Regions from separate parts of the Stenotrophomonas sp. Steno-C15 genome, predicted to be linked through region 2. Evidence: predicted binding sites of a transcription regulator. Region 2 holds the regulator's gene; the other holds the start of a gene.
The links. The regulator FliA, encoded in region 2, starts transcription of late flagellar genes. The targets are predictions, from matches to a motif close to TAAAGTTTNNCNNNCNNNGGCCGATAA.
Positions count from the first base shown of each region.

Region 1: the regulator FliA is predicted to act here: its motif matches at 3,046-3,072, upstream of AC06FB_RS18185 (methyl-accepting chemotaxis protein).

Region 1 covers NZ_JBWJPF010000038.1:5,186-20,860, forward strand. Annotated here, with positions in the region: gene AC06FB_RS18160 (adenylosuccinate synthase) at 1-312, shown strand, start outside; gene AC06FB_RS18165 (hypothetical protein) at 463-819, shown strand; partial or broken gene AC06FB_RS18170 (hypothetical protein) at 892-1,154, shown strand; gene AC06FB_RS18175 (M23 family metallopeptidase) at 1,261-1,902, opposite strand; gene AC06FB_RS18180 (L,D-transpeptidase family protein) at 1,907-2,866, opposite strand; gene AC06FB_RS18185 (methyl-accepting chemotaxis protein) at 3,102-5,228, shown strand; gene AC06FB_RS18190 (hypothetical protein) at 5,284-6,075, opposite strand; gene AC06FB_RS18195 (hypothetical protein) at 6,184-6,975, shown strand; gene AC06FB_RS18200 (hypothetical protein) at 7,076-7,498, opposite strand; gene AC06FB_RS18205 (catalase) at 7,534-9,624, opposite strand; gene AC06FB_RS18210 (AraC family transcriptional regulator) at 9,738-10,448, shown strand; gene AC06FB_RS18215 (amino acid permease) at 10,531-11,901, shown strand; gene AC06FB_RS18220 (VOC family protein) at 12,002-12,412, shown strand; gene gcvP (aminomethyl-transferring glycine dehydrogenase) at 12,496-15,363, opposite strand; glycine riboswitch at 15,426-15,528, opposite strand.
Region 2 covers NZ_JBWJPF010000001.1:8,908-24,582, forward strand. Annotated here, with positions in the region: gene AC06FB_RS00040 (chemotaxis protein CheA) at 320-2,329, opposite strand; gene AC06FB_RS00045 (response regulator) at 2,374-2,739, opposite strand; gene AC06FB_RS00050 (STAS domain-containing protein) at 2,736-3,044, opposite strand; gene AC06FB_RS00055 (chemotaxis protein CheW) at 3,162-4,157, opposite strand; gene AC06FB_RS00060 (ParA family protein) at 4,154-4,936, opposite strand; gene motD (flagellar motor protein MotD) at 4,941-5,954, opposite strand; gene AC06FB_RS00070 (flagellar motor protein) at 5,956-6,696, opposite strand; gene AC06FB_RS00075 (chemotaxis protein CheA) at 6,843-8,672, opposite strand; gene AC06FB_RS00080 (protein phosphatase CheZ) at 8,675-9,280, opposite strand; gene cheY (chemotaxis response regulator CheY) at 9,280-9,672, opposite strand; gene AC06FB_RS00090 (RNA polymerase sigma factor FliA) at 9,730-10,473, opposite strand; gene AC06FB_RS00095 (MinD/ParA family ATP-binding protein) at 10,470-11,357, opposite strand; gene flhF (flagellar biosynthesis protein FlhF) at 11,344-12,996, opposite strand; gene flhA (flagellar biosynthesis protein FlhA) at 13,142-15,247, opposite strand; gene flhB (flagellar biosynthesis protein FlhB) at 15,244-15,675, opposite strand, start outside.

The sequences.
Region 1 (15,675 bases), on a different contig from region 2:
CTGTGCATCACCAAGCTGGACGTGCTGGACGGCATGGAGAAGCTGAAGGTCTGCATCGCCTACGAATACCGCGGCAAGCGTACCGAGTACGCACCGCTGGACGCGCAGGGCTGGGAAGAGTGCACCCCGGTGTACCTGGAGTTCCCGGGCTGGAGCGAGAACACCCACGGCATCACCCAATGGGATGACCTGCCGCCGGCCGCACGCGCCTACCTGCGTTCGCTGGAGGAGCTGGCGGGCTGCCCGATCAGCATCGTCTCGACCGGCCCCGATCGCGACCACACCATGGTCCTGCAGGATCCGTTCGCCTGAGGTAGCGCCGGGCCATGTCCGGCGTGGTGGTAACGCTGTTCAATTGAAAAAAGAGCGCCGCGACTCCGTGTGGGGTCGCGGCGCTTCAGTTTGGGCCGGTTTCATCTGTCGGCGGTTGCGCTGTCAAGTGCAGCCACGGAAGCCGACACCATGGCCGCTCGCAAGACCCCGCCGTTCCATGTTGTTGAGCCCATCAACGACGACGCCAATCCCGCCGACGATCTCAGCACGTTCCAGGGCTGCCTCACCCGCATCCGTGACGGCGAGGGCTCCGATGGCATGTTGTGGCCGGAGGAGAACCTGTCCGACGGACGACGTCAGTCCTTGGCGCGGATCGACCGTGCGGCCGTGGGCATCCTCACCGCGGTGGAGATGCTGCATGCGGCCAACCGTTGCGCCACCATGGCGACGCCGCGCAGGCACCTGGACGAAGGTGGGGTGGAAGGGCTGTTCTTCGCCTGCCGCGAACTTGCCGAGCCGGTCTGCAGAGAAGTCAGGCCGGCCTGACGCCCTTCCGCATGTGCGATGCCTGGCCTCGCCATCTGGCGAGGTATCGGGTGGGTTCACGCGCTTCAGACTGACTTCCACGCTGGCGCGCGTTCGGACGTGCCGGGCTCCGGCATCACCCGCGCGCTGGAATCGGTTGAGTCCGCTGGAATTGCCGCCTCGTACTTCGGCTATAGGCGCGGCGACGCACGTCCGCGCGGGCGTTCCTGGCTGCGGCTGACCGTGCTGGAGGTCTGTGGCCGTTCTTCTTCTGGCAGCCCCTGGCACTGCTGTTACTGCTTGCTGGTGGCGGGCTGGCGACCGCCAGCATCGCGCTGCGGCGGTGGCGACGCCGGCAGCGCCGGGCCATGCCCGGCGGGGTACTTGTCAGATACCCAATACGGCTAGGATCGTGCCCAAATCGGGCATCACTGCGACTGGCTCTGCCACGCGGCACACGCGCTACCCTCCCGCCTGCAACAGCGGGTACGGATTGATCGATTCCCCCTTCCACCACTGCTTCTCCGGCCCCAGCACGTGCACTTCGAAATGCAGGTGCGGGGCCTCGGCGCTGGCGTTGCCGGTGCTGCCTACGTAGCCAATCACCTCGCCACGCTTGATCACCTGCTTTTCGGCCAGGCCATCGGCATAGCGTTGCAGGTGGGCGTAGTAGTAGCACCAGTGCCCGCTCGGCTCGAACTGGTAGATCGTCAGCCCCCCACGCTTGCTGTCGAACAGCTTTTCCACCGTCCCATCGGCCACTGCCAGTACCGGAGTTCCTGCGTCGGCCATGATGTCGATTGCATCATGCACGCGCCCTTCGCTGCGGGCATCGGTGAAGGTATCGCGCAGCTGCGAAGGCAGTACGCCCTGCACCGGCAGCAGCAGGCCGCTTGCCGCATCGGTGGCGCTGGACGGCGGCACCGCCGTGGGAGCCGCAGCGCCCACACGCGGCGTCGCAGCCGCAACCTCCGGCGCCGCAGCCACCGCAGGTGGTGCTGCAGGCCGGGCAACCGCTACTGGCTCACCCGCATCGCGGCGCAGCCACCAGCCCATTCCCACACCCACCAGCACGCCCAGCACGATCAACTGCGAAAGTCGCATCGGCTCACTCCTGCATAACCACGGGGACGGAGGTATCCACCGCATCGGCCACGCGCAGTGCATCCCAGTTGGTCATGCGCACGCAGCCATGCGATTCAGTCTTGCCGACATGCCCGGGTACCGGCGTTCCGTGCAGGCCATAGTGGGGTTTGGACAGATCGATCCAGACCCGGCCGACCGGATTGTTCGGACCGGGCGGCAGCGTGGCCTTCTTCTCGCCTTTGCGCGCATCCCAGAACAGCTTGGGGTTGTAGTGGAACGGCGGGTCGCGATGGACGCCGAGAATCTTCCATTCACCGATCGGCAGCGGATCGTGCTGGCTGCCGGACGAAACCGGCACCTGTGCGATCACCTTGCCCTGCGCATCCAGCAACTGAAGAGTGGAATCGGACTTGTCGACCACCATCTTCGCCGCCTTCGGCAATGTCGCGGGGGCGATGTTGGGCACCTGGATACGGCTGCCGGCCTTGGCCAGATCGACGCCGGGGTTGAGCAACTTCAGAAGGGCAGGGGACGCGTGGAAGCGTTCACCGAGCGCTTCCTCGACGCTGCTGTAACCCAGCGACTTCAGCTTTGCCTGTGCGGCGGGTTTCTTGGGAATGGACTGGAACGGACCGGCAACATCCTCGGCCGTCAGCGTGTAGCTGGCCAGCGGCGCGATCGTCTCGGCCTGGAGAGCCTCCCAGGTGCTGTCGTCCAGCTCTCCGCTCACCGTCAGGCCGTGTGCCGCCTGGAAGCCGGCCACGGCCCGATGCTGGTTGCTGCCGACTTCACCGTCGATCTCGCCCGGGGAGAAATTGGCGCGATCCAGCAACACTTGGGCGTGCAGCGGCGAGCGGGCTGCTGTATCGGGTACGGCCTTCTCGGCAATGGGCTCCGGCAGCTGGGCCGGCGGCGGTACCTGCGCGAAGGCGGGCGAGACCAGCAAGGACAGGGCGAGCAGGGCGGGGCGGTACACGGGCATGAAGATCTCCGGCAGATGGCAACTCCACCCTGCCCGCAGAGGCTGCGCAGCCTCCGTGAAAGCAACCTGATGCCGGCATGAGCAGGGCAGCCCCGGCGTGGCTCAGGCCCTTGTCGCAGAAGTACGGGGCGGGGCCTCACCAAGGTGAACGGCTGCCGACGCCCGTGCTTGTTGCCGATCAAGATTGCCGGTGGCGCGGCCGATACGGGCGCATCCCCCCGTTTTGGATGTACCCATGGATTACTTGAGGAATGTCAGGGTTGCCTGGCGTCTTGGGCTGGGCTTTGGCCTGTTGCTGCTGCTGGTCGCGGCCGTGGTGGCCACCGGCGCCACCGCCAGTGTCGTGCAGAAGCGCGCGATGCAGCAGGTGGTCGACGTCAGTGTGGCCAAGGTACGCCTGCTGTCGCAGATGCTCGATGCCAACAACCAGATGATGGTAGTGCGCCGCGAAATGCTGATCCGCCAGGGCGAAGACCGCGGCAGCGACGAGAAGCGCATTGCCGAACTGGTCAAGCGCTACGAGGCGGATTGGTCCGCCTATCAGGCACTGCCGGGCGATGCAGAGGGCAAGGCCATCGCTGAAACCATCGCGGCCAAGCGCGCCCTTGCGCGCCCGCTCAACAAGCAGACCAGCGAACTGATGGAGCAGGGCGACTACCCCGCTGCCGTGGCACTGACCCTGGGGCCGGTGCAGGAAGCGGCCAACGGCTGGAACAAGGCGTTGTCCGAGGGAGTCGACTTCGAAGAGAAGGAAAGCCGCGAGGCCGCCGCCGAGGCGATCCGCCTGGGTGAACGCAGTCTGCTGCAGTTGCTGGTGCTGGGAGGCGTGGCCCTGCTGGTCGGCATTGCCGCCTCGGTGATGATCGGTCGCAGCCTGACCGGTCCGCTGGCACGCGCGGTGAACCTGGCCGAGCGCCTGTCCAAGGGCCAGCTGGACCAGGAATTCCGCCTCGGCGGCCGTGACGAGTTGACCCGGCTGGGTGAGGCGATGGCCAGCGTGCGGCAGAGCGTGCAGGCCGCCATCGGGGCGCAGATGCACATGGCCGAGCAGCACGAGGCGGGTGCGATCCGCTACCGCATGGACGCCAGTGCGTTTCCGGGCGATTTCGGGCGCATGGTGCAGGCCACCAACAGCCTGGTGGAATCACACGTGCAGGTGGAACTGCTGATGGCCGAGGTCATGCAGCGCTATGCCATCGGCGACCTCAGCCGCGACCTTCCGGACTATCTCGGCGAGAAGGGTACGCTGACCCGCACCCTGGCCGCAGTGAAACAGAGCCTGCTGGCAGTCAACACCCAGATTGACGACCTGGTCCGCGCGGCGCGCGCCGGAGATTTCAGCGTGCGTGGGGATGCCAGTGCGTTCCAGTATCAGTTCAGGGCGATGGTCGAGCAGCTCAACGGCATGATGGCCAGTTCGCAGGCCAGCATCGCCGACGTCTCCGATGTGCTGCGCGCGGTCTCCGGGGGCGACCTCACTGCGCGCATGGACGGTCACTACGACGGTGTGTTCGCCCGCATGCGCGACGATGCCAACACCACCACGGCCCAGCTGACCGGCATCGTGCGCGGCATCCAGGACGCTGCCGACAGCATCAACACTGCCGCGCAGGAGCTCGCCGCCGGCAACAGCGACCTGTCCCGCCGTACCGAACAGCAGGCCGCCAACCTGGAAGAAGCGGCGGCATCGATGGAAGAACTCACCTCGACCGTCCGCCAGAATGCCGAGCTGGCCCGCCAGGCCGACAGCGAGGCACACGCTGCCGGCGCGGCGGTGCGGGCCACCGAACAGGCAATGGCACAGATGGCGTCTGTGATGGGAGAGATCGATCAGTCCTCGGCGCGCATCTCGGAAATCTCCACGGTCATCGATGGCATCGCCTTCCAGACCAACATCCTGGCCTTGAACGCTGCGGTGGAAGCTGCCCGCGCGGGTGAGCAGGGCCGCGGCTTTGCCGTGGTCGCCAGTGAAGTGCGCACGCTGGCGCAGCGTGCGGGCATCGCCGCCAAGGAGATCAAGGAACTCATCGAAGAGGCGGCAGGCAAGGTTCAGAGCGGTCTGGCGGTCACGGTCGAGTCGGAAGCGGCCATTGCCCGCTTGGCACAGGCCAGCGCACGCACCAACCAGCTGATGAGTGACATCGCTGCGGCGAGCAAGGAACAGGCGGCCGGCATCGAACAGGTCAATCAGGTGGTGGTGCAGATGGATCAGGTGACCCAGCAGAATGCCGCACTGGTGGAAGAAGCCACTGCCGCCAGCCGCGCGCTGGAAGAGCAGGCCAATGCGCTGACCGCGTCGGTCGCGGTGTTCCATATCGAGCAGAGCGGTGCAGTCCGCCCGGTGGCAGCACGCGCGGCCTGACCGTCGGCAGCCACCTGAAGGCACGGGCCGCCACGTGTTCGCGCGTGGTGGCCGGTCAGTCCTGCATGCGGCGGATGCGGCCGTCCTCGATCTTCCAGATCACGTCCTTACCCGTGGAGACGTACAGCGGCGAGCGGGCCCACAGGCTCCAGAACACATGGATCTCGGTCGGTGTCGGGTCCTGCAGATGGGTGATGAACATCGCCGCACCGGGTGGCGCACGCTTCAGCTGGATGCAGCTGTGGGTGAAGGCGCGGCGGGAGACGATCCGACCGTGGGCGATGTCGAGACGATGCGTGCCGCCCAGCGGAACTACGGCAGGATCGGTGGTGGCGGGCAGCAGGTAGACCGTCCACGCATCGGCGGCCGTACCGGGCGCCGGAAGAACCACGCTGTTGTAGGTCTGCGCGCAGGCGTCGAAGGCGCTGTTCAACGCCAGCGCCCGTGCGGCGGCAGCGCCGGCCTGGTAGGTCGTTGGCGCCGCTGGAACATCCAGAGTCTCGGTTGCGCCGGTCATCCTTCCCTGCGCGTCGGTGGCGGCCCTATACAGGACCACTGCGCCGTCGCCGATCATGCTGACTTCGTAGTGGCTGCCGCGCTGTTCGGTTATCCAGCCCCTTACCCGGGTGTCGCCGCGCATGCCCTGTTCGAGCAGGGCGTCGGTTGCGCGCTCGGCCGCCAGGTCGTGCTCGAACATCTGCCGGCCACGCGCTTCAGCCTGTGCGACGGCCTGCGCGGTACCCACATCGTCCGCTGGGGCGGCGGGAGCCCGCGCATTGCCGGAAACGGCCGGTGACGCGGCGCACAGCCACGCCAGCAGCCCCAACATGCCAGTCCATCGTTTCATGGCCCTTTCCTCCGCTCTGCGCCCTGCGGCACCGTGGAGTATGCCGCAGGCCGGTGGTCTACCGCGCGCCACCTTTTTCGGCGATGCTCGCTGAAAAGGGGAGCGGGCATGGACAACAGGGAACCGGAAGGGACCTATGGCGATGTGCCGCGGGTGCAGGGCATCGAGGTGGCTGCGGCGCCACCGGAGCCGGAAGCAGCGACCGACTGGTCGATGCTGCCGCTGACCCGTGGTGATGATGACTCGGCGGTGATGCAGGCGCTGTCCCGCATGCGCCGTGAGCCGGCACTGCTGTTCACCACTGCCTATCTGCTGGTGTCGCTGCTGGGGCTGTGGTGCAGCTTCTGGTTCTACCGGGGATTCGAGCTGTCGATTCTGGATTACCTGCAGCCCAGCGATTTCCTGGTGGCCGGCATCCGTGACCCGGCCTATGCACTGCTGCTGGCTGCGGGCGTGCTGCTGGTGCTGCTGGTGAGCTGGCCGGAAACGCTACGGATGCGCAATGCGGCCAAGCTCGAGCAACTGCGCGCACGCAACTGGGCATGGCGGGCGGTGCTCATGCGCTCGGTACTGACCAGCTGGGAGGGCGTAGGTCTGCGGCCGCTGACGGCGATGACCCTGGCCGTGGCCGCTTTCATGGCCATCGGCGCGGCCAACTACGTGCAGGTGCGGGGGCAGCAGATCCGCAACGAGGGACGTGGGGAAGTGATCCGCCTGCAGTTGAACGGCGACGCGGCGCCCTTGCCCGGCACCGCGCGCCTGCTGGGCTCCAGCAGCGCATTCCTGTTCGTCTGGTGGCCGCAGCAGCGACGGGCCGAAGCGATTCCGATCGCTGCGGTGCGCAAGCTGCAGGCGGTGGCCGTGGCGGCACCCGCGCCCAAGGGCCGGGCCGCCGATTGACTGAGCCGTGGCGCCGCCGGGTGCTGATGCTGCCCGGCGTGCGCCACGTCACCGTGCAGGGCCGCAGGCATCGTGTGCCCGCTGCGCTGCCGGGTGCATCTCAACCGCCTGCGCGGGTGCGCGCCGCCTTCTTCGCGGCGGTCGAGCGTGCCGCCTTCTTTGCCGCCCGGGTTGCCGCTGCCTTCTTTGCGGCTGCACTGCGCGTGCTGGCGGTGGACTTCTTCGCGGGCGCTTTCTTCGCGGCAGTCTTCTTTGCGGCCTTCTTCGCCGGTGCTTTTCCCGCAGTGCTCTTCGTTGCGGCCTTCTTTGCCGGTGCCTTCTTCGCCGCCTTCTTCGCAGTCTTCTTGGCGCCCTTGCGGGCACTGCCACTGCGCTTGCCTCCGCCATCCTGCTTGTTCACGGTGGCCCACGCGATGCGCTCGGCGGTGCTCTCACTGGCACCACGCTCGCGCTCGCTTTCCTCGATGTGTTCGGCCTGGCGCTTTTGCTTGTCGGTATAGGCGGATTTGTCTCCACGGGGCATGACACGTCTCCTTGCAGGCGATGGGGGTGAGGCCGTCAGGCCAGTTGCCGCAGCTTCGGTTCGCGGGCCCACTGGCGGGTGGCGGCGACGGCGAGGAAAGCGCCGGCATCGCCCGCGTCGACGATGCCTGCATCCTTGCCCACGCGCGCCGCCTTGAGCAGCACCCGGCCTCCTTCATCGCTGCCGATGGCCTTCAGGTGTGCCCACGCGGTGCTGGCAAATTCCAGCCCCGCACTGTCGCTGGACAGCCGCTTGCCGGCCTCCTCGCTGAGCACGATCGCGACCGCATCGAACACCGCCGATGGAGTCCCCGCCAGTTGCCCGTCGGCCGCTTGCAGCTTGCCGTTGCTCAGGGTGGCGCCGCCCACCTTGGGAGCCACCAGCTTCACCGCGGCGCCGGCCTTCTCTGCGGCCTTGCGCAGGCTGCTGATGACACCGGCATCGGAGCCTTCATCAAACAGGATGCCGATGCAGCGCCCTTGCAGGGTGGGTTTGTTGCGGCCGATCACGCGGACTTCCGGTGCGGGGGGCATGTCCTGTGCCGGCGTAGCAGTGGGCGCCGGGTCGGGCAGGGCGGGCAGCGCCAGTCCTTCCGCCACCCGCTGCGCGAGGGTTTCGTCGATGTTGCGCAGGTGGCTGACGGTACGCACCCGCACCTTCAGCGTTTCCACCTTGGACAGCTCGAACACCAGCGCCGAGGCCAGATGGGCCTGCTCGGGTGCTTCCAGGCTGCGGAAGAACATCCGTGCCTGGCTGTAATGGTCGGCGAAGCTCTCGGCACGCGTGCGCCCCTTGCGGCCGTCATCCGCGCTGGCATGGCTGCGGAATCCGGCCGGTGTCTCGCGCGGGCTGTCGTCCTCCAGCGAACTGGGGTCGTAGGCCACGCGGCCCTTGGGCACCTGCATCTGCATATGCCCATCGCGCTGGTGGTTGGCAAACGGGCACTTTGGCGCATTCACCGGGATCTGGTGGAAGTTGGGCCCGCCCAGGCGGATCAGCTGGGTATCCAGGTAGGAGAACAACCGGCCCTGCAGCAGCGGGTCGTTGCTGAAGTCGATGCCGGGCGGCACGTTGGCCGGGCAGAAGGCCACCTGCTCGGTTTCGGCGAAGAAGTTGTCCGGCCAGCGATCCAGCACCATGCGCCCGATCACCTTCAGCGGCACCAGCGATTCGGGAATGATCTTGGTCGGGTCCAGGTGATCGAACGGAAATGCGTCGGCCTCCTCTTCCGTGAACAGCTGCACGGCCAGTTCCCATTCGGGGAAGTCGCCACGCTCGATCGCCTCGAACAGGTCGCGCCGATGGAAATCGTTGTCCGCGGCCTGCAGCTTCAACGCCTCGTCCCACACCGTGGACTGGATGCCCAGCTTCGGCCGCCAGTGGAATTTGACGAAGGTGGAGTCGCCGGCCTCGTTCAACAGGCGGAAGCTGTGCACGCCGAAGCCTTCGATCATGCGCAGCGAGCGTGGAATGGCGCGGTCGCTCATCGCCCACATGATCATGTGCATCGATTCGGGCATCAACGAAATGAAGTCCCAGAACGTGTCGTGCGCGCTCGCTGCCTGCGGGAACGCGCGGTCCGGTTCCATCTTCACCGCATGCACCAGGTCGGGAAACTTCATTGCGTCCTGGATGAAGAACACCGGGATGTTGTTGCCCACCAGGTCCCAGTTGCCTTCAGGGGTGTAGAACTTCACCGCGAAACCCCGCACGTCGCGGGGGGTGTCGACCGACCCGGCACCGCCGGCCACGGTGGAAAAGCGGGTGAACACCGGAGTCTTCTTTCCGACTTCGCCAAGGATGCGTGCACGGGTGTACTTGGCCAGCGAGTGAGTGAGTTCGAAATAGCCGTGGGCGGCGCTGCCGCGGGCATGCACGATGCGCTCCGGGATGCGCTCATGGTCGAAGTGGGTGATCTTCTCGCGGAGGATGAAATCCTCCAGCAGGGTGGGGCCTCGTGGGCCCTGGCGCAGCGAGTTCTGGTTGTCGGCGACGGGGATGCCCTGGGCCGTGGTCATCGGGGGGTGCGTGCCGCTGGCGTGCAGGTGCAGTTCGTCGCCGTCGCCACGGCGATGGTCGGGGGAGGGGGCGGGTGCGCGCTTGCCGGTGGGCTTGCTGGCGGCCATGGGTCCAGGTCCTGTAGCGGGGAAGTCAACCTCTACCCTCGCGCGCCAGACGTTAAGCCCCGGTCCCGCGCAGGTGATCGCGCGGACAAGGGCGCCTCGGCTATGCTTGGCGCATGCGAGTCGAGCCTGCCGACATCGAAGCCCTGTTCGACGCCATCCCGGACGTGCTGTTCTTCATAAAGGACCGCCAGGGCCGTTACACCCACGTCAACCAGACCATGCTGCGGCGGCTGGGCCTGCGCGCGCGCAAGGACGTGATCGGGCGTACCGCGGCCGAGATCTACCCGACCGGCCTCAGTGCGGACTACGTCGACCAGGACGCACGCGTGCTGTCCGGCGAGGTGATCGAGAACCTGATGGAGCTGCACCTGTTCGCCAACCGCGAGCCGGGCTGGTGCCTGACCTGCAAGCGGCCGCTGGTGGTCGACGGCAGCATCGAGGGCCTGATCGGCATCTCGCGCGACCTGGGCCAGAAGGACAGCCTGGGCACCCAGTACGAGCAGCTGCGGCTGGCCCTGGCCCATCTCAACGCGCACTACGCCGAGAACGTGCGCATGCAGACGTTGCTGGACATCACCGGGTTCTCGCTGTCCAAGCTGGAGCGCAGCTTCCGCAAGGTGTTCCAGATGACCCCGCAGCAGGTGCTGACGCGGCTGCGGATCCAGATGGCCATGCATCTGCTGCATGGCGACGACAGCATCGCCTGCATCGGCCAGGCCTGCGGGTTCAGTGACCAGAGCGCGTTCACCCGCAAGTTCAAGGCCGAAACCGGTTTCTCGCCGCGCGCCTACCGCGCCCGCATCGGCGAGCCGGCGCTGGCCTGAGCGGCCTGCTGCACTGTGCCTATCCCCACAGGTGCGGGACAGGGTAAGGTGACGCCCCTGTAGCCGCCGCCCACTCCTGCCGATGCCCGCCAGCCCCGTTACGCCTGCCTCGCCCTCCCGCCTGGGCCATTCGCTCAAGCCACGCCAGCTGATCATGATGGGGTTGGGCAGCGCCATCGGCGCGGGCCTGTTCCTGGGGTCCGGTGTGGGCGTACAGGCGGCCGGCCCGGCGGTGCTGGTGTCGTACCTGGTGGCCGGCGCACTGGTGATCATCGTGATGAACGCACTGGGCGAAATGGCGGCGGCCAAGCCGACCAGCGGCGCGTTCTCGGTCTATGCCGCCGACGCCATGGGCGCCACGGCAGGGGCCACTGTCGGCTGGCTCTGGTGGGTACAGCTGGTGATCGTGATCGCCGCCGAGGCCGTGGGAGCGGCGGGCCTGCTGGCCACGGTCTGGCCTGCCATTCCGGTGCCGATGGCCGCCCTGGCGTTCATGCTGTTCTTCACCGCGATCAACCTGCTGGGGGTCAGGAATTTCGGTGAGTTCGAGTTCTGGTTCGCCATTCTCAAGGTGGTGGCGATCCTGGCGTTCATCGCCATCGGTTTCGCGCTGCTGATGGGCTGGCTACCGCAGGTGTCCTCTCCGGGACTGAGCAACTTCACCGCACACGGCGGTTTTGCACCGCAGGGCCTGGCCGGTATCGGCGCAGCCCTGCTGGTGGTGGTGTTCGCCTTCGGCGGCACCGAGATCGTGGCCGTTGCCGCGGCCGAGACCGAGGATCCCGAGCGCAGCATCGCCCGCGCCATCCGCACCGTGGCCTGGCGCATCCTGGTGTTCTACATCGGCTCGCTGAGCGTGATCATCGCCGTGGTGCCGTGGACCAGCGAAGCGCTGAAGTCGCCGTTCGCCGCGGTGCTGGATGCGGCCCGCATTCCGGGGGCGGGCACGGCCATCACGCTGATCGCAGTGATCGCCCTGCTGTCGGCCCTCAACGCCAACCTCTACGGCGCGTCGCGGATGATGTATTCGCTGGCGCAGCGCCGCGAGGCACCGGCCGTGCTGGGCTGGACCGACCCGCGGCAGGTGCCGGTGATCGCCGTTCTGGCCAGCGTGCTGTTCGGGTTTGCCGCGACGGTGATGGAACTGCTGTTCCCGGACAAGGTGCTGCCGGTACTGCTGAACATCGTTGGCTCGACCTGCCTGCTGGTGTGGACGCTGTCGCTGCTTTCTCAACTGGTGCTGCGCCGCCGTGCGGACCGCCTCGGCTCGCGCCTGCCGTTCCGCATGGCCGGTTTCCCGTGGCTGACCTGCTGCGCCCTGGCGATCCTGGCACTGATCTTCGGCCTGCTGCTGAGCGAGGCGCATACGCGCCTGCAGTTCCTGTCGATGGTGGCCCTGACCGCCACGATCGCGGCCGGCAGTGCCATCGCGCGCCGCATGCGCGAGGCCTGATCCGTACAGCCGAGCGTGGGCTCGGCTCTACAGCGGGCATACATCCCGCGTGCCATCCTGTTCGCGGGGCCGTCATCGGCCCGCTGAACTGGAGCACCCCATGCTGCGCAGTCGTCCGTTCCTGATGTTCACCGGCCAGGCCGAGGCGGCCCTGGCCCTGTACGCCGAGGCGTTCGCCGATTTCCGGCTGCTTGCCCTGCAACGCCATCCCGACGGCGCAGGGGCGGGAGTGCCCGGCCAGGTGCGGCAGGCGACCTTCATGCTCGGCGGCACCAACTATCTGTGCTTCGACAGCCTGGATGTGCACGACTTCACCTTCAGTCCGTCGATCTCGCTGTTCGTCGAGTGCGGTGGCGCCGAACAGTTCGAGCGCGCGGCGCGCGTGCTGGGCGAGGGCGGGCACTGGCTGATGCCGGTGGGCGACTACGATTTCAGCAATCGCTACGGCTGGGTGCAGGACCGGTTCGGTGTGTCCTGGCAGTTGAGCCTGGGGCAGATGCCGGATCCGTGATCGGTTCAGCCGCTGCGCTCGTCGGGCATGGCCCGGCGCTACCGTAAACGAAAACGGCCCGCTTGCGCGGGCCGTTCCGTCAATCACGCTTCGACTTCATCGTCCTTGTAGGCGTCGACCGGGATGCAGGCGCACATCACGTTCTTGTCGCCGTAGACGTTGTCGACGCGGGCCACCGGCGGCCAGTACTTCTGCAGCTTCAGGCTGGGCAGCGGGAAGGCGGCCAGCTCGCGCGGGTAGACGTGGGTCCACTCGCTGGCCGTCACCGCGGTGGCGGTGTGCGGCGCGTTCTTCAGCGGATTGTCCTCGCGGTCCAGGCGGCCATCCTCGATCGCACGGATTTCCTCGCGGATCTGGATCATGGCGTCGATGAAGCGGTCCAGCTCATGCAGCGACTCGCTTTCGGTGGGCTCGACCATCAGCGTGCCGGCCACCGGGAAGCTCAGCGTCGGCGCGTGGAAGCCGAAGTCGATCAGGCGCTTGGCCACGTCCTCGGCGCCGATGCCGCTGCTCTTCTCCAGCGGGCGCACATCGAGGATGCACTCATGCGCCACCAGGCCGTTGCGGCCGGTGTACAGCGTCCTGAAGTGCGGCGCCAGGCGCTTGGCGATGTAGTTGGCATTGAGCTGCGCGACCTGGGTCGCCTTGCGCAGGCCTTCGCGGCCCATCATCGCGATGTACATCCAGCTGATCGGCAGGATCGAGGCGCTGCCGAAGCTGGCGGCGCTGACCATGCCGACGGGGCCGTTGTCACCCAGCTTGCCCGGCAGGAACGGGGCCAGGTGCGCCTTGACCGCGCACGGGCCGACGCCCGGGCCGCCGCCGCCGTGCGGGATGCAGAAGGTCTTGTGCAGGTTCAGGTGGGAAACGTCCGAACCCCACTTGCCCGGCTTGGCCACGCCGACCAGGGCGTTCATGTTGGCACCGTCGGTGTACACCTGGCCGCCGTGCTTGTGGATGATCTCGCAGATCTCGACCACCTCCTCCTCGAACACGCCGTGCGTGGACGGGTAGGTCATCATGATCGCGGCCAGGCGGTCGCTGTACTTCTCGGCGTTGAGGCGGATGTCCTCGACATCGACGTTGCCGTTGGCATCGGTCTTGGTGACCACCACCTTCATGCCGCACATCTGTGCCGAGGCCGGGTTGGTACCGTGGGCCGAATCCGGAATCAGGCAGATGTCGCGATGCTCCTCACCACGCGAGCGGTGGTAGGCGCGGATCGCCAGCAGGCCGGCGTACTCGCCCTGTGCACCCGAGTTCGGCTGCAGGCTGACCGCATCGTAGCCGGTGCATTCGACCAGCATCGCTTCCAGCGACTCGATCAGTTCCTTGTAGCCCAGTGCCTGGTCGGCCGGCACCAGCGGATGGATCTGCGAGAACTCCGGCCAGGTCACCGGGATCATCTCGGCGGTGGCGTTGAGCTTCATGGTGCACGAGCCCAGCGGGATCATCGTGCGGTCCATCGCCAGGTCCTTGTCGGCCAGTGAACGCAGGTAGCGCAGCAGTTCGTGCTCGCTGTGGTGCGTGTTGAACACCGGATGGGTCAGGAACGCGGACTGGCGCAGCAGCCCGGCCGGCAGCGCGTCGGCGGTGCTGGCATCCAGCGCATCCACATCGGCTTGGGCACCGAAGACGGCGGCCAGCGCAACCACATCGGCGCGGGTGGCGGTCTCGTCCAGGCTGATGCCGACCGAGTCGCTGTCGATCGCGCGCAGGTTGTAGCCGGCGGCGCGCGCCTTGGCGTGGATCTCATCGGCGCGCACACCGGTGACGTGCAGGGTGTCGAAGAAGTCGCCAGCAACCTGCACGCCGGCCTTGCGCAGTGCGGCGGCCAGGATCGCGGCCAGGCGGTGCGTGCGGCGGGCGATGCGGGTCAGGCCTTCCGGACCGTGGTAGACGGCGTACATCGAGGCCATCACCGCCAGCAGGACCTGTGCGGTACAGATGTTGGAGGTGGCCTTCTCGCGGCGGATATGCTGCTCGCGGGTTTGCAGGGTCAGGCGGTAGGCCGGGTTGCCCTGCGCATCGATCGAGACGCCGATCAGGCGGCCGGGCATCGAGCGCTTGTAGGCATCGCGGCAGGCCATGAACGCCGCGTGCGGGCCACCGAAGCCGAACGGCACGCCGAAACGCTGGCTGTTGCCGACCACGATGTCCGCGCCCCATTCGCCCGGTGCGGCGAGCAGGGTCAGCGCCAGCAGATCGGTGGCCACGGCGACCAGGCCGCCGCGTGCATGCACGGCCTCGACCAGTGCCCGGTAGTCGGCCACCTGGCCGAACGTATCCGGGTACTGCAGCAGCACGCCGAAGCTGTCCGCTTCCAGCGCTTCGGCCGGGGTGCCGACGCGCAGCACGATGCCCATGGGCTCGGCGCGGGTGCGCAGCAGCTCCAGGGTCTGCGGGTGCACGGCATCATGCACGAAGAAGGTGTCCGACTTCGACTTGGCCGAACGCTTGGCCAGGGTCATCGCTTCGGCCGCTGCGGTGGCTTCGTCCAGCAGCGAGGCGTTGGCGATCTCCATGCCGGTCAGGTCGGCGCACAGGGTCTGGAAGTTGATCAGCGCTTCCATGCGGCCCTGCGAGATCTCTGCCTGGTACGGGGTGTAGGCGGTGTACCAGGCCGGGTTTTCCAGGATGTTGCGCAGGATCACGTTCGGCGTGTGGGTGCCGTAATACCCCTGGCCGATGAAGCTGCGCAGCACGGTGTTCTTGTCGGCGATCGCGCGGATCTTCGCCAGCGCCTCCACTTCGGTGATCGACTCCGGCAGCGCCAGCGCTGCCGGCGACTTGATCTTGGCCGGCACGATGGCATCGGTCATCGCATCCAGCGACGCGTGGCCGACGACGTCGAGCATCTGCGCGATCTCGGCGTCGTTGGGGCCGATATGGCGCTCGACGAACGCACTGTGGTGCTCGAGCTCACGCAGGGAAGGGGTGTTCTGGGACATGGCGAAGGATCCGTCAGGAAAGGGCACACGCACGGGCACAAGCCGCCGGATGGCGGGCTGCGGGGCGCCCCTCTGTCCTTTTGCCTGAGAGTTTGGAAGCGCGGCTGGCCGCAGCTTCGTGCCCCTTCGGCGCCGGATCGAACCGGTCTCTCCAGAGTTGTGTTGCGGGTGGTATCGGGCCTGAGCGATTACGGGCGTTGCGCCTTCGGCAGCGGTGTTCCGCTTCTCCCACCGTGTTGCCCGCCGATTATAGCCGGTTATGGCCTGCTGCCGGGGCCGCCCGGGCAGGGCCGGCGCCTGAATGGCCGATGG
Region 2 (15,675 bases):
CGGGCGTGCGTGCCGGCCGGGGAGTGCAGCGTGAATCGGAGCCGATGCGAGTCCGGTCACGACTGTCACTGCGAGATAGCGGCGCACGGCCGGCGGACTTTATGGATGGGCGTCACATCCGGATGCGTAGGGACGGCGGCGCGGACGCGTTGCAGGGGCCGTGTTCCGGCCTGCACGCGGGTGGTTTCCTGCGGCGCCGTGGGCCGACGGAGTTCACGAAATGGAGCGGGAGGCGCACACTCGCCTTGCTACCGGGCTGCACACAAACGAAAGCCGCCGCCCGTGTGGGGCGGCGGCCCTGGATCACCTGCGCTCGGACTCAGGCGGCCTGCGGCACGCGCAGCGAGCGCACCAGCCCACCGATGTCGACGATCAGTGCAACGCGGCCATCGCCGAGGATGGTGGCGCCGGACACGCCGCCGATACGCCGGTAGTTGTTCTCGATGTTCTTGACCACGACCTGCTGCTGGCCGACCAGTTCGTCCACTTCCAGTGCGATCTTCTGCCCGTCGCCTTCCACCACCACCACCAGCGACTCGCTGCCGGGCATGCGGGCGCCGTACCCGTAGTACTCGCTGAGGGACAGGATCGGCAGGTACTCGCCACGCACGCGCAGCACGCGCCCTTCGCCGGCCATGCTGCGGATGTCCTCCGGCTGCGGCTGCAGGGCTTCCAGCACATAGGCCAGCGGCAGGATCAACGTCTCGCCCGCCACCGCCACGGTCATGCCGTCGAGGATGGCCAGGGTCAGCGGCAGCCGGATCAGGGTACGCGTTCCAGTGCCCAGGCTGCTTTCGATCTGTACTTCACCGCCCAGTGCCTGGATGTTGCGACGGACGACGTCCATGCCCACGCCGCGCCCGGAGAGATCGGTGACGGCGTCGGCGGTGGAGAAGCCCGGTTGGAAGATCAGGTCCCAGACCTGCGAGTCGGTGGGATTGTCGGGCACGCTCAGGCCGCGTTCGGCCGCCTTGGCGAGGATCCTGGCGCGATCCAGGCCGCGTCCGTCGTCGCTGACTTCGATGACGATGTGGCCTCCCTGGTGCGACGCCGCCAGGGTGATGGTGCCGGTCTCGTCCTTGCCTGCGCCCTTGCGCACGTCCGGCATTTCCAGCCCGTGGTCGATGGAGTTGCGGACCAGGTGGACGAGCGGATCGGCGATCTTCTCGATCAGGCCCTTGTCCAGTTCGGTGCCTTCACCGATGGTGCGCAGGCGGACCTGCTTGCCGAGGCGGGTGGAGAGGTCGCGGACCAGGCGCGGGAAGCGGCGGAACACGGCGTCGACCGGCAGCATGCGCACGCCGATGACGGCTTCCTGCAGGTCGCGGGTGTTGCGTTCGAGCTGATCCAGGCCGGCGAACAGGCTCTCGGCAAGCACCGGATCCAGCGCATGCGAGACCTGCTTGAGCATGGCCTGGGTGATGACCAGTTCACCGACCAGATTGATCAGCGCGTCCACCTTGTCGACACTGACGCGGATCGAGGTTTCCGCATCCTGGCTGGTGCCAGGGGTGCCACTGGCGGCAGGGGCGGCGGCAACGGGGGGTACTGCAGCAACGGGCGTGGAAGGGGCGTTGGCTGTTGTATCGGGGGCGCGGGTGGCCAGGCTTGGCGGCGCGGCCGGACGGATGTCCAGTTCGCAGTCGTCCAGCACCCACGCAAAGGTGTCTTCGATCTTGCTGCGCGGCACCTTGCCGACCAGGCCGAGGTCCCACGCAAGATGGGCTTCGAGAGGGTCAAGCTGGGCGAAGCCGGGTAGGCGTTCGAGCCGCGCAGCGACCTGCAGCGAGCCGAGATGTTCCAGTTCGCGGATGATGCGCAGCGGATCATTGCCGCTCATGAACAGTGAGGGCGCGGGGGTGAAGCCGATCTGCCAGGCTTCGGGGGTATCGTCCACCGGTGCTGCGGCGGCAGCCGCGGCCGGGGCGCTGGCTGCCGGCTGGCCGGACAGCACTGCCTCCAGCCGCGCCTTCACCGCGGCGACGGCCGCCGGATCGGCCGCCTGGCCGTGCTCGGCCTCGCGCAGCAGGGCGCGCAGCACATCCACGGACGACAGCATCGCATCGACCGCGTGGCCTTCCAGCGCGCGCTTGCCGGCGCGCAGCTCGTCCAGCAGCGTTTCCAGTACGTGGGTGAGCGCGGCGATGGCATCGAAGCCGAACGTACCGGCACCGCCCTTGATGGAGTGGGCGGCGCGGAACACCGAGTTGATGATCTCCGCGTCCTGCTGCCCCGACTCCAGGGCCAGCAGGCCGGCCTCCATCGCGTCGAGGCCTTCGCGGCTCTCTTCGAAGAAGGTGGCGTGGAAGCGTTGCAGGTCCATGCTCATGCAGTGGTGATCCGGAAGCGAAGAAGGGGAACGGTGCGGGGCGATCAGCCCAGCACTTTCTGCACGGTGGCGACCAGCTGTTCCGGGTTGAACGGCTTGACCAGCCAGCCGGTGGCGCCGGCGGCCTTGCCTTCGGACTTCTTGTCGGCGGCGGACTCGGTGGTCAGCATCAGCAGCGGCGTGAACTTGTAGTCCGGCAGCTGGCGCAGCTCGCGGATCAGCGCAATGCCGTCCATGTTCGGCATGTTGACGTCGGTGACCACCGCGCTGAAGCGCTGTCCCTTCGCGCGGCCGAGCGCGACCGCGCCGTCTTCAGCTTCTTCGACGGCAAAACCGGCCGAGGTGAGGGCGAAGGACACCATCTGGCGCATCGACGCCGAATCGTCCACCACCAAGATACGTGCGCTCATGCAGCGTTCTCCACAGATTTCAGGTTGTCATGGGGTACGTCCAGGCCCAGGGCCTGGGTGACGCCCAGCAGGCGCGCGGCGTCACGGAAGGTTGCAGTGCAACCGTGGAAGCCGGTGTCCAGGCCCGCCTCGCGGCGTGCCTGCACGAATGCGCACAGCACCTGCACGGCGGCGGTGTGGACGCGGCCGACCTGGCTTGCATCCAGGGTCAGCTCGCCAACCTGCGCTACCAGCGGGGCGAGGCGGTTCTTGAGCTCGGTGCTGGTCTCGATGCCGAGATCCTCACCCAGTTCGACAGTACTCATCGTTGCTCCGGACAAACGGTTCCGTCATCCATATCGGCACCCGCCAGGGGTTCTTTAGGGGGCGGTGAGGCCCTGCGTGCCCGTTCCGACGGGCCCGGGCAACGCGTGGCCCCCGCCTCAGTTGAGCAGGCGGGTGGCGTCGAGCAGGATCATCGGCCGTTGGCTGACGCGGGCCACACCACGGAAGAGGTCGTTGGAGATCTGGCAGATGCGGGCGGTATCCGGTGGCTCGATCTGCGAATCAGTGAGATTGGCGACGTCTTCCACGGCCGAGACGCGCAGGCCGATGGTCTCGCCGTCTTCCTCCAGCACCACGATGCGGGTCTGTGCGTCGTCCTCGGCCGCCGCTGCGCCCAGGTGCAGCCCAAGGTCCATCACGGGCACCACCTGGCCGCGCAGGTTCATGATCCCCAGCATCGCCGGCGCAGTGCCGCGCAGCGGCAGCAGGGGTACCGGCAGTACCACCTCCTGCACTTTCAGCAGTTCCAGTGCATAGGCCTGGCTGCCACAGCGCATCCGCAGCCAGCGCGAGGTGCGCTCGTTCGCGCGGCGGTGCTGCGGATGCGGGCTGTTGGCGGGTCGATGGGCCTGCGCCTGCAGTTCCTGCCAGCTGGCAGGGCGGCTGGCGGCGGGTGCTTCGAGGGCGACACGCGGCGGTGCAGCCGCTACCGGCGGCACAGCGGCGGGTGCCGGGGGCACGATCCGCGCGGGCGGCACCGGATCCACCCCTTCGCCGCTGGCGGCGGCCTCGAAGGCAGCCTGCAGCGCGGGGCTGTCGGTGTGGGCCAGCAACGGGCTTTCCGCGCCGTCGGTCTCGTAGATCACCTCATCGGGCAGATCGTCCCAGGTCGGCTGGCGTTCGGCAGCGGCCGGTGCAGCGGACTGGCTGGCGGTCTCGAAGGCGGCCGCCAGAGCGGCGTCATCCATGGGCACCACGTCGCTGCTGCCGGTTTCGTAGATGACCTCTGCCGGCAGGTCGTCCCAGGTCGGCTCGCGTTCGGCGATCGCCGCCGGAAGCGCCGTGTTGCCTGCATCGGGGCTGGCCGCCACCGGGGCGATCGCTTCGCCCAGCAGCTCGTCCAGATAGTCGTCCAGCACACCGGTGGTGTTCATGCGGCTTGCTCCAGCGCGCGCGCATCCTCGCCAAGGATCCAGTTCAGCGCGCGACGGTAGGCCGCGAGCCCGCGGCCGGGATAGTCCTCGCCGACGCTCGGCAGGGTCAGGCCGGCCGCGTTGCTGACCCGCGTGTCGATCGGAATCGCATCCTCCCAGACGCGTGCGCCGTGACGGTCCTGCATGCTGCGCAGTGATTCGTTGCCGGTGCGGGTGCGGCGGTCGAACAGGGTGGGCAGGATCGAGATCGGCAGCGGGCGCCGGCGCGAGCGCTCGACCATCTCACCGGTGCGCACCATGCCGTCCAGCCCGTGCAGTGCCAGCGGCTCGGCCTGCGTCGGAATGATCAGGCGGTCCGCTGCCGCGAGCGCATTGATCATCAGCAGGCCGAGTGTGGGCGCGCAGTCCAGCAGGATGTAGTCGTGCTGGCCCTGGTGCCGTGCCAGCGCGTTCTGCAGCGCCAGGCCAAGGCCCGGCTGGTTGGCGCTGCGGCGCTCCAGCGTGGCCAGTGCCGGCTGTGCACAGACGTAGTCCAGGCCGCTGAGGCTGCTGGTGTGGCAAAGGCTGGACAGCTCGGCCGGAGGTGCGCCGAACAGCTCAAGTACGCCGGTCGGTGGCGGGTCCACCGGCACGCCGAAGGCGCGGCTGAGCGAGGCGTGGGGATCAAGATCGATCAGCAGCACGCGATGGCCCTGCGTGGCCAGGTTGCGACCGAGGGCCAGGGTGGTCGTCGTCTTGCCGACTCCGCCCTTCTGGTTGGCGACTGCCCAGATGCGCATGGGTTTACTCCTTCATTGCCGGGGGAGCGGCGGCGCCGACACGGCTGCCAGCCGGCACCGGTGGCAACTGCACCGGTGCGATGGGGGACGGGGAGGGCACTGTGGCGGGTGTTGCCGCAGGCCCGGCGGACGGGTCGGCCGCGCCGTTGGCGGCGTTCAGGCGCTGGCCCAGCGGGTCGACCGAGTGCGAGGTGTCGGCCAGGATGATGACCATCACCCTCCGGTTGCGGTTGCGACCCTGCGCACTGTCGTTGTCCTCGCGCGGGCGGAACTGGCCGTAGCCGACCATGGCCAGACGCGAAGGCTGCAGGCCCTGGTCGGCGAACAGGTGGACCACGCTGGCGGCCCGCGCGGCCGACAGTTCCCAGTTGGAGGGGAAGGTGGCGGTGGCGATCGGCACGTTGTCGGTGTGGCCTTCCACCCGCACGCTGTTGGGTACGTCGCGCAGCACACCGGCCAGGCTGGACAGCGTCCCGCGCGCGTGCACGTCCAGCGCCGCCGAGCCGGTCGGGAACAGGATGTCGCTGTTGATCTCCACTTCGATCCACAGCTCGGTGCGGCGCACGCTGATCATGCCGCGCTCGATCAGCGGCGACAGCGCGGCGGTCAACCGGTCGGCGATGCTGCTGAGCTGGCGCTCGGCACGGGCGATCTGCTGCTGGTCGTGCACCGAGACCGGCATGCGCATCTGCGAGGCCATGGCCGGCAGCAGGGTAGGGTCGTGCGAGGGTGCCGGTGCGGACGGGCCGATCTTGGTGCCGGACTTGATCACCGAAGGACTGTCCCAGCCGCCCCCCTGCACCTGCTTGTTGCCGACCTGCACCGGATTGATGGTGCGCGGCGCGCCACCAAAGGCATCGGTGAGCGCATCGGCCATGATCCGGTACTTGCCTTCGTTGATCGAGGAGATCGCATACATCACCACGAAGAAGGCCAGCAGCAGCGTCATCAGATCGGCATAGGGGATCGCCCATGCTTCATGGTTGGCGTGCTCTTCGTGGTGTCTGCGGCGGGCCATGTCAGTGCAGGAAGCCGGACAGGTTGGTTTCGATGTTCCGCGGGTTCTCGCCCTGCGCGATCGAGATCAGGCCTTCGATGACCATCTCGCGGTCGCGGCTGTTGTGGGCGATCACTCCCTTCAGCTTGGCGGCGATCGGCAGGAACAGCAGGTTGGCCGACGCGATGCCGTAGATGGTGGCGGTGAAGGCGGCGGCGATGCCATGCCCCAGCTTGCTGGGGTCGGCCAGGTTCTTCATGACGGCGATCAGGCCCAGCACCGCACCGATGATGCCCAGCGTCGGCGCATAGATGCCCATGCCCTCGAAGACCTTGGCAGCGGCCTGGTCACGGTGTTCCTGGCTGCCCAGCTCGATCTCCAGCATGTGCCGGATCGATTCGGGCTCGACGCCATCGACCAGCAGCTGCAGGCCTTTGCGCAGGAACGGATCCTGCTGCGCTTCCACCTGCGCTTCCAGGCCCAGCAGGCCCTGGCGGCGGGCGATGTTGCTCCACTCGACGATCTGCTGGATCAGCTCGCGACGATCGCTGTGCGGCGGGCGCACGACCCAGCGCACGATCCGGAAGGCATGCCTGAATACGGCGGGTGCGGTGTGCAGCAGGATCGCGGCGATGGTGCCGACGATGACGATCACGAACGCCGCAGGCGACCACAGGGACGCCAGTCCGGCGCCCTTGAGGATGCTGCCGCCGACCAGTGAGGCCAGGGCGAGAAAGAGTCCGATGAGGCTGAGTCTATCCATGGGTCCGGTATCGGCGTGTGTGAATGGGACTTGAGACACCGGTCGATCGCGTACAGACGGTAGTCACAGTTTCTGGTTCGCCGGGCATGGCCCGGCGCTATCGCGCGAGGCCGTTTCCGGTAGCGCCGGGCCACGCCCGGCGAGCGTCATCGCAGGCCATCCACGTCGAGGATGAGGGCCATCCGGCCATCACCGATCAGCGTCGCACCGGCGTAGCCGCGCAGGCCGCGCAGGGCCTTCGGCAATGGCTTGATGACCACTTCCTCGCGCCCACGGACCTGGTCCACGACCAGGCCGAAGCGCGCCTCGCCGGCCTGCAGCACCACGATGGTGAGCAGCGCCGAGGCGGCGGGCGTCACATCCAGCCACTGGCGCAGATCGACCAGCGGCAGGGTGTGCGAGCGACGATCCAGCACCGCCCGGCCATCGAACCAGCCCAGCGAGGTGCGCGGTGCATGCAGCACTTCCATCACGCGCGCCAGCGGCAGCGCATAGACGTCCTCGCCGGCCTGCACCAGCAGGGTTGGCAGGATCGCCAGGGTCAGCGGCACGCGGATCAGGAAACGGCTGCCCCGGCCCAGTTCCGACTGGATCTGGATCTGCCCACTGAGCTCGCGGATGCGCGACTGCACCACATCCATGCCGACGCCGCGGCCGGAGATGTCGGTCACCTGCTGCTTGGTGGAGAAGCCGGGCAGGAACACCAGGTGCAGACATTCCTCGCTGCTCAGCCGGGCCGCCGCCTCCGGGTCGATCAAGCCCTTTTCGCGTGCTTTCGCGCGCAGTTTTTCCGGATCGATGCCGGCGCCATCGTCCTGCACCTCGATGCTGACGTAGTCGCCTTCCTGCTGGGCCGACAGACGCACGTGGCCCATGCGTGGCTTGCCCTGTGCTTCGCGCAGATCGGGCATCTCCACACCATGGTCGATGGCGTTGCGGACCAGGTGCACCAGCGGGTCGGCCAGGGCCTCGACCAGGTTGCGGTCAAGCTCGGTTTCGGCGCCGACCAGCTCCAGGTCCACTTCCTTCTTCAGCGAGCGGGCAACATCGCGGGCGACCTTGGGGAAGCGCGAGAACACCTTGCCGACCGGTTGCATGCGCGTGCGCATCACTGCCGACTGCAGGCGCGCGGTGGCGATGTCCAGGGTCGACACGGCGCGGTCCAGTTCCTCGTCGCGCAGGCGCGCACGCAGGGTCTTGAGCCGGTTGCGCGACAGCACCAGCTCGCCGATCAGGTTGACGATCGCATCCAGCCGCTTGGTATCCACGCGCACGGTGTGCTCGGCCTCGGCCACCGGTTTGTTGGCGGGGGGCTTGGCCGCGGCGGCCGCCGGGCGCGGTGCGGGCAGTGCAGGCGCCGCCGCCGGGGCAGCCACGGGTTTCGCGCCGGGGGCGGCGCCGCCGTGCAGCTGGTCCAGCAGGGCTTCGAACTCATCCTCGCTGATCAGGCCATCGTCGGCCTTGGCCGGCGTCGCCACTGCGGTGGGGGCGTTGCTGCCGTGCAGCTGATCGAGCAGGGCCTCGAACTCGTCGTCGGTGATCAGGTCACCGGCAGCGGGCGCGGCCGCTGCGGGAGCGGCGGCGGCCGGCGCAGCAGCGCCGTGCACGTCGAACTGGGCGATCAGGTCCGGCGGGGCATAGCCGGGTTCGTTGCCGGAAGACACGGCATCCAGCATCGATTGCAGGTAGTCCAGTGATTGCTGTGCGGCATCGAAGTGATGCGGCTGCAGCACCGCCTGGCCAGCGCGGGCGGCGCCCAGTGCCTCTTCGGCGGCATGGCACAGCTCGACCATGGCGGTGATGCCGAGGAAGCCGGCGCCGCCCTTGAGCGTGTGATAGCCACGGAACACGGCGTTGAGCTGGTCGGCGTCCTGCGGCGCCTGTTCCAGCGACACCAGCTGTTCGCCGAGGCGATCCAGGATTTCCTGTGCCTCGATGATGAAATCGGCGGTGATGTCGTCGGATACCGCGCTCATGCTTACAGTCCCAGGTCCGACAACAGGTCGTCGGCGTCGTTCTGAGAGACCGCGTGGCGGTCCAGTCCCTTCAGTGCCGGTCCGGCCAGCGCCGGATCGGTGCGATGCTGCTCCGGTGGCAGGCCCAGCGCGCCAAAGCCTTCGTGCACGCGGCGGACGATGCCGACCACGCGACGGATGATCTGTCCGGTCAGGTCCTGATAGCTCTGGGTCAGGGCAATCTCGGTCAGGTTGTGGCGGATGCGTTCCAGCTGCGCATCCTGCCCCGGCTGCAGGCCTTCGGCGCGCAGCTGTTCGGTGAGGCTGCGGCACTCTTCGGCCAGGTCCAGGGTGCGGTGCGTGGCCTGTTCGGTCATCGCCACCACATGGTCCAGGCGCGCGCAGGCGTCGTCCAGCTCGCCCGCCTCGCTGGGGACGGTCGGCAGTTCGCCCAGGGCCTGGCCCAGTTCGCGGGCCAGCCGTGACAGGCCGCTCATCATCGGCTGCGTGCGTGCGGCCACCAGGGCGTCGATGCGCTGGCGCCAGGCGCTCTCGTCGCCGGATTCGAGCGCGTCGAGGGCTTCCTGCAGGCGCAGGACGAGGGCGTTCTTGTCGACCGTGGCGTCCATCAGGCGCTGGCCGCCAGGCGTTCGAAGATCTTGCCCAGTTTCTCTTCCAGCGTCTGCGCGGTGAACGGCTTGATGATGTAGCCGTTCACGCCGCTCTGCGCCGCTTCGATGATCTGCTCGCGCTTGGCCTCGGCGGTGACCATCAGCACCGGCAGGGTCTTGAGCTTGGCATCGGCGCGGATCGCCTTGAGCAGTTCGATGCCGGTCATCACCGGCATGTTCCAGTCGGTGACCACGAAGTCGAACGGTTGGCTCTGCAGCATCGACAGCGCAGCATGCCCGTCCTCGGCTTCGGCGGTGTTGGTGAAGCCCAGATCGCCCAGCAGATTCTTGACGATGCGACGCATGGTCGAGAAGTCGTCGACGATCAGGATGCGCATGTTCTTGTTCAAATCGGAGTTCCTTTGTTGTTCAGTCGCCCGCGGTGGCCGTGGCCGCCGCAGGCATGTTCATTCTTCAAGCCCGGCATCCGCGGCCTCGAAGATCTTCAGCCGGCCGCGCAGGCGCAGCACGGCCTGGCCGTGGATCTGGCAGACGCGCGATTCGCTCACGCCGAGCACCGCGCCGATCTCCTTCAGGTTCAGCTCCTGCTCGTAGTACAGCGAGAGCACCAGCTGTTCGCGTTCGGGCAGATGGCCGATGGCCTTGCCCAGTTCGCGGCCGAACTCGCCACGTTCCAGGACCTGCTGCGGTGTCGGTCCGCCCTGGGCGACGGTGTCCAGTTCGCCCTGGTCTTCGATGCGCGATTCCAGGCTCAGCACCTGGCCGCGCGAGGCGTCCTCCATCAGCCGCAGGTACTCGGGCAGTGGCATGTCCATGGCCGCCGCCACCTCGGTGGCACTGGCTGCACGGCCCGTGGTCTGCTCCAGGCGGCGGATGGTGGCGGCCGCATCGCGGGCGCGCCGATGCACCGAGCGCGGTACCCAGTCGCCGCGGCGGATCTCGTCGATCATCGAGCCGCGGATGCGGATCGAGGCATAGGTCTCGAACGAGGCACCCTGGTCGGCGTCGTAGCTGCGCGAGGCTTCGATCAGGCCCATCATGCCGGCCTGGATCAGGTCGTCCACTTCGACGCTGGCCGGCAGGCGTGCGGCCAGGTGATGGGCGATGCGCCGCACCAGGTCCGAGTGCTGGGCGATGACCTCGGTCGCCGCCGAGCGCTGGACTTCCCTGTACTGGGCCGCGCCTTTCATGCTGCCACCCCGCGTTGCTTGAGGATGCGCTCGAGGAAGAATTCAACGCCACCGCGTGGCTCGGTGGGGGCCTGCCAGCGGGCGGTGCGACGGGCGATCTCGGTGATCGCCAGCGCCGCCGGGCTGGATGGATAGGCCTTCACCACCGGCTGCTGGCGCTGCACCGACAGGCGCAGCCAGTCATCCTGCGGCACGCAGCCCAGGTAGTTCAGCGAGACATCGGCAAGGAACTTCTCGCAGACCCGGGTCAGCTTTTCATACAGCACGCGGCCCTCGTTGGGGTCGCGCACCATGTTGGCCACCACCTGGATGCGGTCCACGCCGCGCTCGCGCGACAGCACCTTGATCAGTGCGTAGGCGTCGGTGATCGAGGCCGGCTCGTCGCAGACCACGACAACCGTGTCCTGTGCGGCCTGGCAGAAGGTCAGTACGCCATCGGTGATGCCGGCGGCGGTGTCCACCACCATGATGTCCAGCTCGCGTTCCAGTTCGGAGAACACGTTCACCAGGCCGATGTGCTCGGCCGGGGCCAGCTCGGCCATGTGCCGGCGACCGGACGCGGCCGGCACCACCAGCACGCCGTTCGGACCTTCGACGATCACTTCTTCCAGCGAGCAGCGGCCGGCGACCAGATCCGCCAGGGTGTGGGTGGGATTCAGCCCCAGGATCACGTCGATGTTGGCCAGGCCCAGGTCGGCGTCGAGCAGCAGCGTGCGCTTGCCCATGCCGGCCAGCGCCACGGCCAGGTTGGCCGAGACGTTGGTCTTGCCGACGCCGCCCTTGCCGCCGGTCACGGCGATGGTGCGCACAGGGCCGAGCGGCTCGCTGCGGGTGGCCGACAGCGGGAAGGTCTTGGTCAGCTTGGCGTACTCACGCGACGGCATGGTTCAACTCCGGGTTGCAGGGCATATCGGCCGCTCGGCGCAAATCTTCAAGGCGAAGTACAAGATTGGCCGCGCTGGCCCGGTGCAGGTCGTCCGGAACGTCCTGGCCATCGGTCACCCAGGTGATCGGCAGCGCGTGGTCTACCGCCACTGACAGGGCGTTGCCGAAGCGGCCGGTCTCATCCAGCTTGCTCAGCACCAGGCCCTGCAGGTTGGCCGCGCCGAAGCGGCGCACCACCTCGTCCATGTCGCCAAAGCTGGTATTGGCCGGCAGCACCAGCAGAGTGCGGACCTGGCGGGCGGCACGCAGCCACTGCAGCTGCGCGGCCAGGGCGCGGTCACGCGGGCCCAGGCCGGCGGTATCGATCAGCACCAGCTTGTAGTCCTTCAGGCGCTCCAGCAGCTGGTCCAGGTCGGTACCGCTGTTGGCTTCATGCACCGCGATGCCGAGCTGGCGGCCATAGCCGTACAGCTGCTCGCGGGCACCGATGCGCAGTGTGTCGGTGGTGACCAGGGCCACATCGCGCGGCGCGTGCTTCTCGGCGAAGCGCGAGGCGAGCTTGGCGATGGTGGTGGTCTTGCCGGCCCCGGTCGGACCGACCAGAGCGATCACGCCGCCTTCTTCCAGCGGATCGACCGGCGCGATCGGCAGCCTGCGCGAGATCAGGCCCAGCATCAGCCCGCGGCCCCGGTGGGCTTCGGTTTCCAGCGGTATCTGCATGGCCACATCGCGGGCCAGCCCGGCATCGAATCCGTACTCGTCCATCAGGTCCAGGGCGGTCGCCCGCACCGGGCAGCCGCGCAGGCGCTCGTCGGTGAAGCGGTTCATCTCGCGCTCGATGACCTGGCGCATGCCGGCCACTTCGTGGCGCAGCTGGCGGATCTCGGCATCGTCCTGTGCAACCACCGTCAGTACCGGCGCCGGGGCAAGGAGCGGCGCCGGCGCCGGCGCGGTCTCCGCTTCAGCGGCAGCGGCAGGGGCTGGCGTGGTCTCGGCAACGTCCTGCGCGTACGGCGGCTCGGGGTGCACGGACTCGGCCTGCGCCGTGGCCGCAGCGGTGATCGGCAGCGGCGGCGGCAGCACTGCCGGCGCGGGGGATTCGTGATGCTCGTCCTGCGGCGGGTCGATCAGGAAACGGGCGCGGTTGGCGGGCGCCGGTGCGGGAGCCACGACGGCGCTCGCGAACGGCGCGAAGATCTGCTCCGGCAGTGCCGGATCGTTGACGGTGGCACGCGCCAGGGTGGCAGCGAAGCCGGAACTGCCGCGGGTGGGCACGATCTCGTCCGCACTGTCCAGGGTGCGGCCGGTGGCACCGACGGCCGCGCGGGCGAGGGCGGCCACGGCCGATGTGGTGGCGGTCACCGGCTGCTGGGCCGGTGTCGTGGAGCGGCGGCGGGTGACCGCGGCGATCACTGCATCCGCGGCGGTGCGCGGTTTCGGCGGCGGCGGAGCCACGTCGCGCCGCGAGGCTTCCAGCGCGCGTTGCACCGCGCTCTCGTCATAGTTGGCTGCGGCGACGATCTCGACGCCTTCCTCGATCCGGCGGTTGGACAGGATCACAGCATCGGGACCATGTTCCTTGCGCACCAGGTTCATGGCCGAGCGCATGTCGGCGGCGACGAATCGTTTGATTTTCATGCTGTGGTCACGGGACGGGGACGGCGGGGTGGTGGTGGGAGAACGCGGGTGGTCGGTGGTCTGCACGGAACGGGTTCCCCTTGGCATCTGTCTGTTGCGGTGGTTCGAAGGTGGTGTCTGTTTTCTGACGCATCGGTGGGCGGCGTCAGCTGATCGTTCCGACCAGCTTCAGGCGCTTGTCCTCCGGCACTTCGCTGTACGCCAGTACCGACAGCGACGGAACGCTGTGACGGACCAGGCGTGCCAACGCGGCACGTACCGGGCCGGGAACCAGCACGACCGCGGGCTCGTTGCGGGCTTCCTGCTTGCTGACACATTCGGCCAGACTCTGATGCAGTCGCTCGGCAAGCCCGGGTTCCAGCGCGGCGCCGTTGCCCTGCGTGGACTCCTGCAAGACGCGTTCCAATTGCGGGTTGAGGGTGAACACCGGCAGCTCCGCCGACATTCCGGCGATCTCCTGCACGATGAAGCGGCCGAGCGCGGTGCGCACTGCGGCGGTGAGCGTGGCCGGGTCCTGGCTGGACGGCGCGTGCTCCACCAGTGCTTCGGCGATCTTGCGCAGCTGGCGGATCGGAATGCGTTCCACCAGCAGGTTCTGCAGCACCCGCACCACGGCCGACAACGGCAGCGCCTTGGGCGTCAGATCTTCGACGAGCTTGGGCGCGCTCTTGGCGAGGTTGGCCAGCAGGTGCTGCACCTCTTCGTGGCCCAGCAGCTCCGGCGCATGCTCGCGGATCAGGTGGGAAAGATGGGTGGCGACCACGGTGGCCGGGTCGACCACGGTGTAGCCCATGGTTTCGGCCTGGGCGCGCTGGTGCGGCTGGATCCAGGTAGCGTCCAGGCCGAAGGCGGGATCCTTGCCGGCGATGCCGTCCAGCGGGCCGAGCGCACTGCCGGGGTCCAGCGCCAGTTCGCGGTCGGGATGGATCTCGGCGGTTGCCACCGGCACGCCATGTACCAGCACGCGGTAGCCGTTGGCCGGCAGTTCCAGGTTGTCGCGGATGTGCACGGATGGAATCAGGAATCCCACGTCCTGGGTCAGCTTGCGCCGCACGCCCTTGATGCGTGCCATGAGTTCGCCGCCCTGATTGCTGTCCACCAGCGGAATCAGCCGGTAACCGACCTCCAGCCCCAGCGGGTCGACCGGGCGCAGTTCGTCCCAGCTCAGTTCCGCGGTGGGGGCCGGCGCCGCCGGTCGGCCCAGCGCACTGACCGCGCCGGGGTCGCTGCCGGCAGCGTCGCTCGGGGCCGGGGCCTGTCCCTTCCGGTACAGCTTCCAGGCGATGAAGCCGAGAATGGCGGCAAGCGTCAGGAAAGCGACGTTGGGCATGCCGGGCACCAGGCCGACCAGGCCGATGATGCCGGCGGTGATGGCCAGGGCACGGTATTGGCCGAATACCTGGCCGGTCATCGCCTGCGCCATGTCCTGCGAGCGCGAGGCACGGGTGACCAGCATCGCCACTGCGCTGGAGACCAGCAGGGCCGGCAGCTGCGCCACCAGACCGTCACCGATGGACAGCAGGGTGTAGGTCGCAGCGGCATCGCCGAACGGCATGCCATGCTGCAGCACGCCCACGGCGAGGCCACCGAGCATGTTGATGAACAGGATCAGGATGCCGGCAATCGCATCACCCCGGATGAACTTGCTGGCGCCGTCCATCGCGCCATAGAAGTCGGCTTCCTCGCGGACCTCCTCGCGGCGCAGCTTGGCTTCTTCGCGCGTCAGCAGGCCGGCGTTGAGATCGGCATCGATGGCCATCTGCTTGCCGGGCATGGCGTCGAGGATGAAGCGCGCGGTCACTTCCGAGACACGGCCGGCGCCCTTGGTGATGACCACGAAGTTGATGATGGTCAGGATGGCGAACACCACGATGCCGACCGCGTAGTTGCCACCGATCACGAACTCACCGAACGCGGCGATGACCTTGCCGGCCGCGTCGTGGCCGTTCTGGCCATTGAGCAGGATGACGCGGGTGGAGGCCACGTTCAGTGCCAGCCGCAGCATGGTGGTGACCAGCAGCACGATCGGGAAGATGGTGAAATCCAGCGGGCGCTTCACGTACACCACCGCCAGCAGCACCATCAGCGAGATGGCGATGTTGAAGGTGAACAGCGCATCGAGCACGGGCGCCGCCAGCGGCACCACCACCATCGCCAGCAGCGCCAGCACGATCAGTGGCGCGCCGAGGCCCTGGCGGATCATCTCCAGCAGCCGGCGGGTGTTGAGTCCGGACGAGGCCTGCGCGCTCATGCCCGGCCTCCCTTGCCGAATTCATCCACCTCGATGTGCGGGGCGCCCGGCATCGGGCCGGTGCGCCAGGCGCGCAGCTGGTAGACGTAGGACAGGACCTGGGCCACGGCCGAATACAGTCTCACGGGGATTTCCTTTCCGAGTTGGCCTTCCCGATACAAGGCGCGTGCCAAAGGCGGGGCGGAGACGATGGCGACCTTGTTGCCATCGGCGACTTCACGGATGCGCAGGGCGGTCTCGTCCACGCCCAGCGCCACCACGGTGGGCGCGTTCATGGCGCCGCCCTCGTACTTCAGGGCCACGGCGTAGTGGGTCGGGTTGACCACCACCACGTCCGCGGTGGGCACCGCTTCCATCATCCGGCGGTTGGCCATCTGCTGCTGGAGCTGGCGGATGCGGCCCTTCACCTCCGGGCTGCCTTCGCTTTC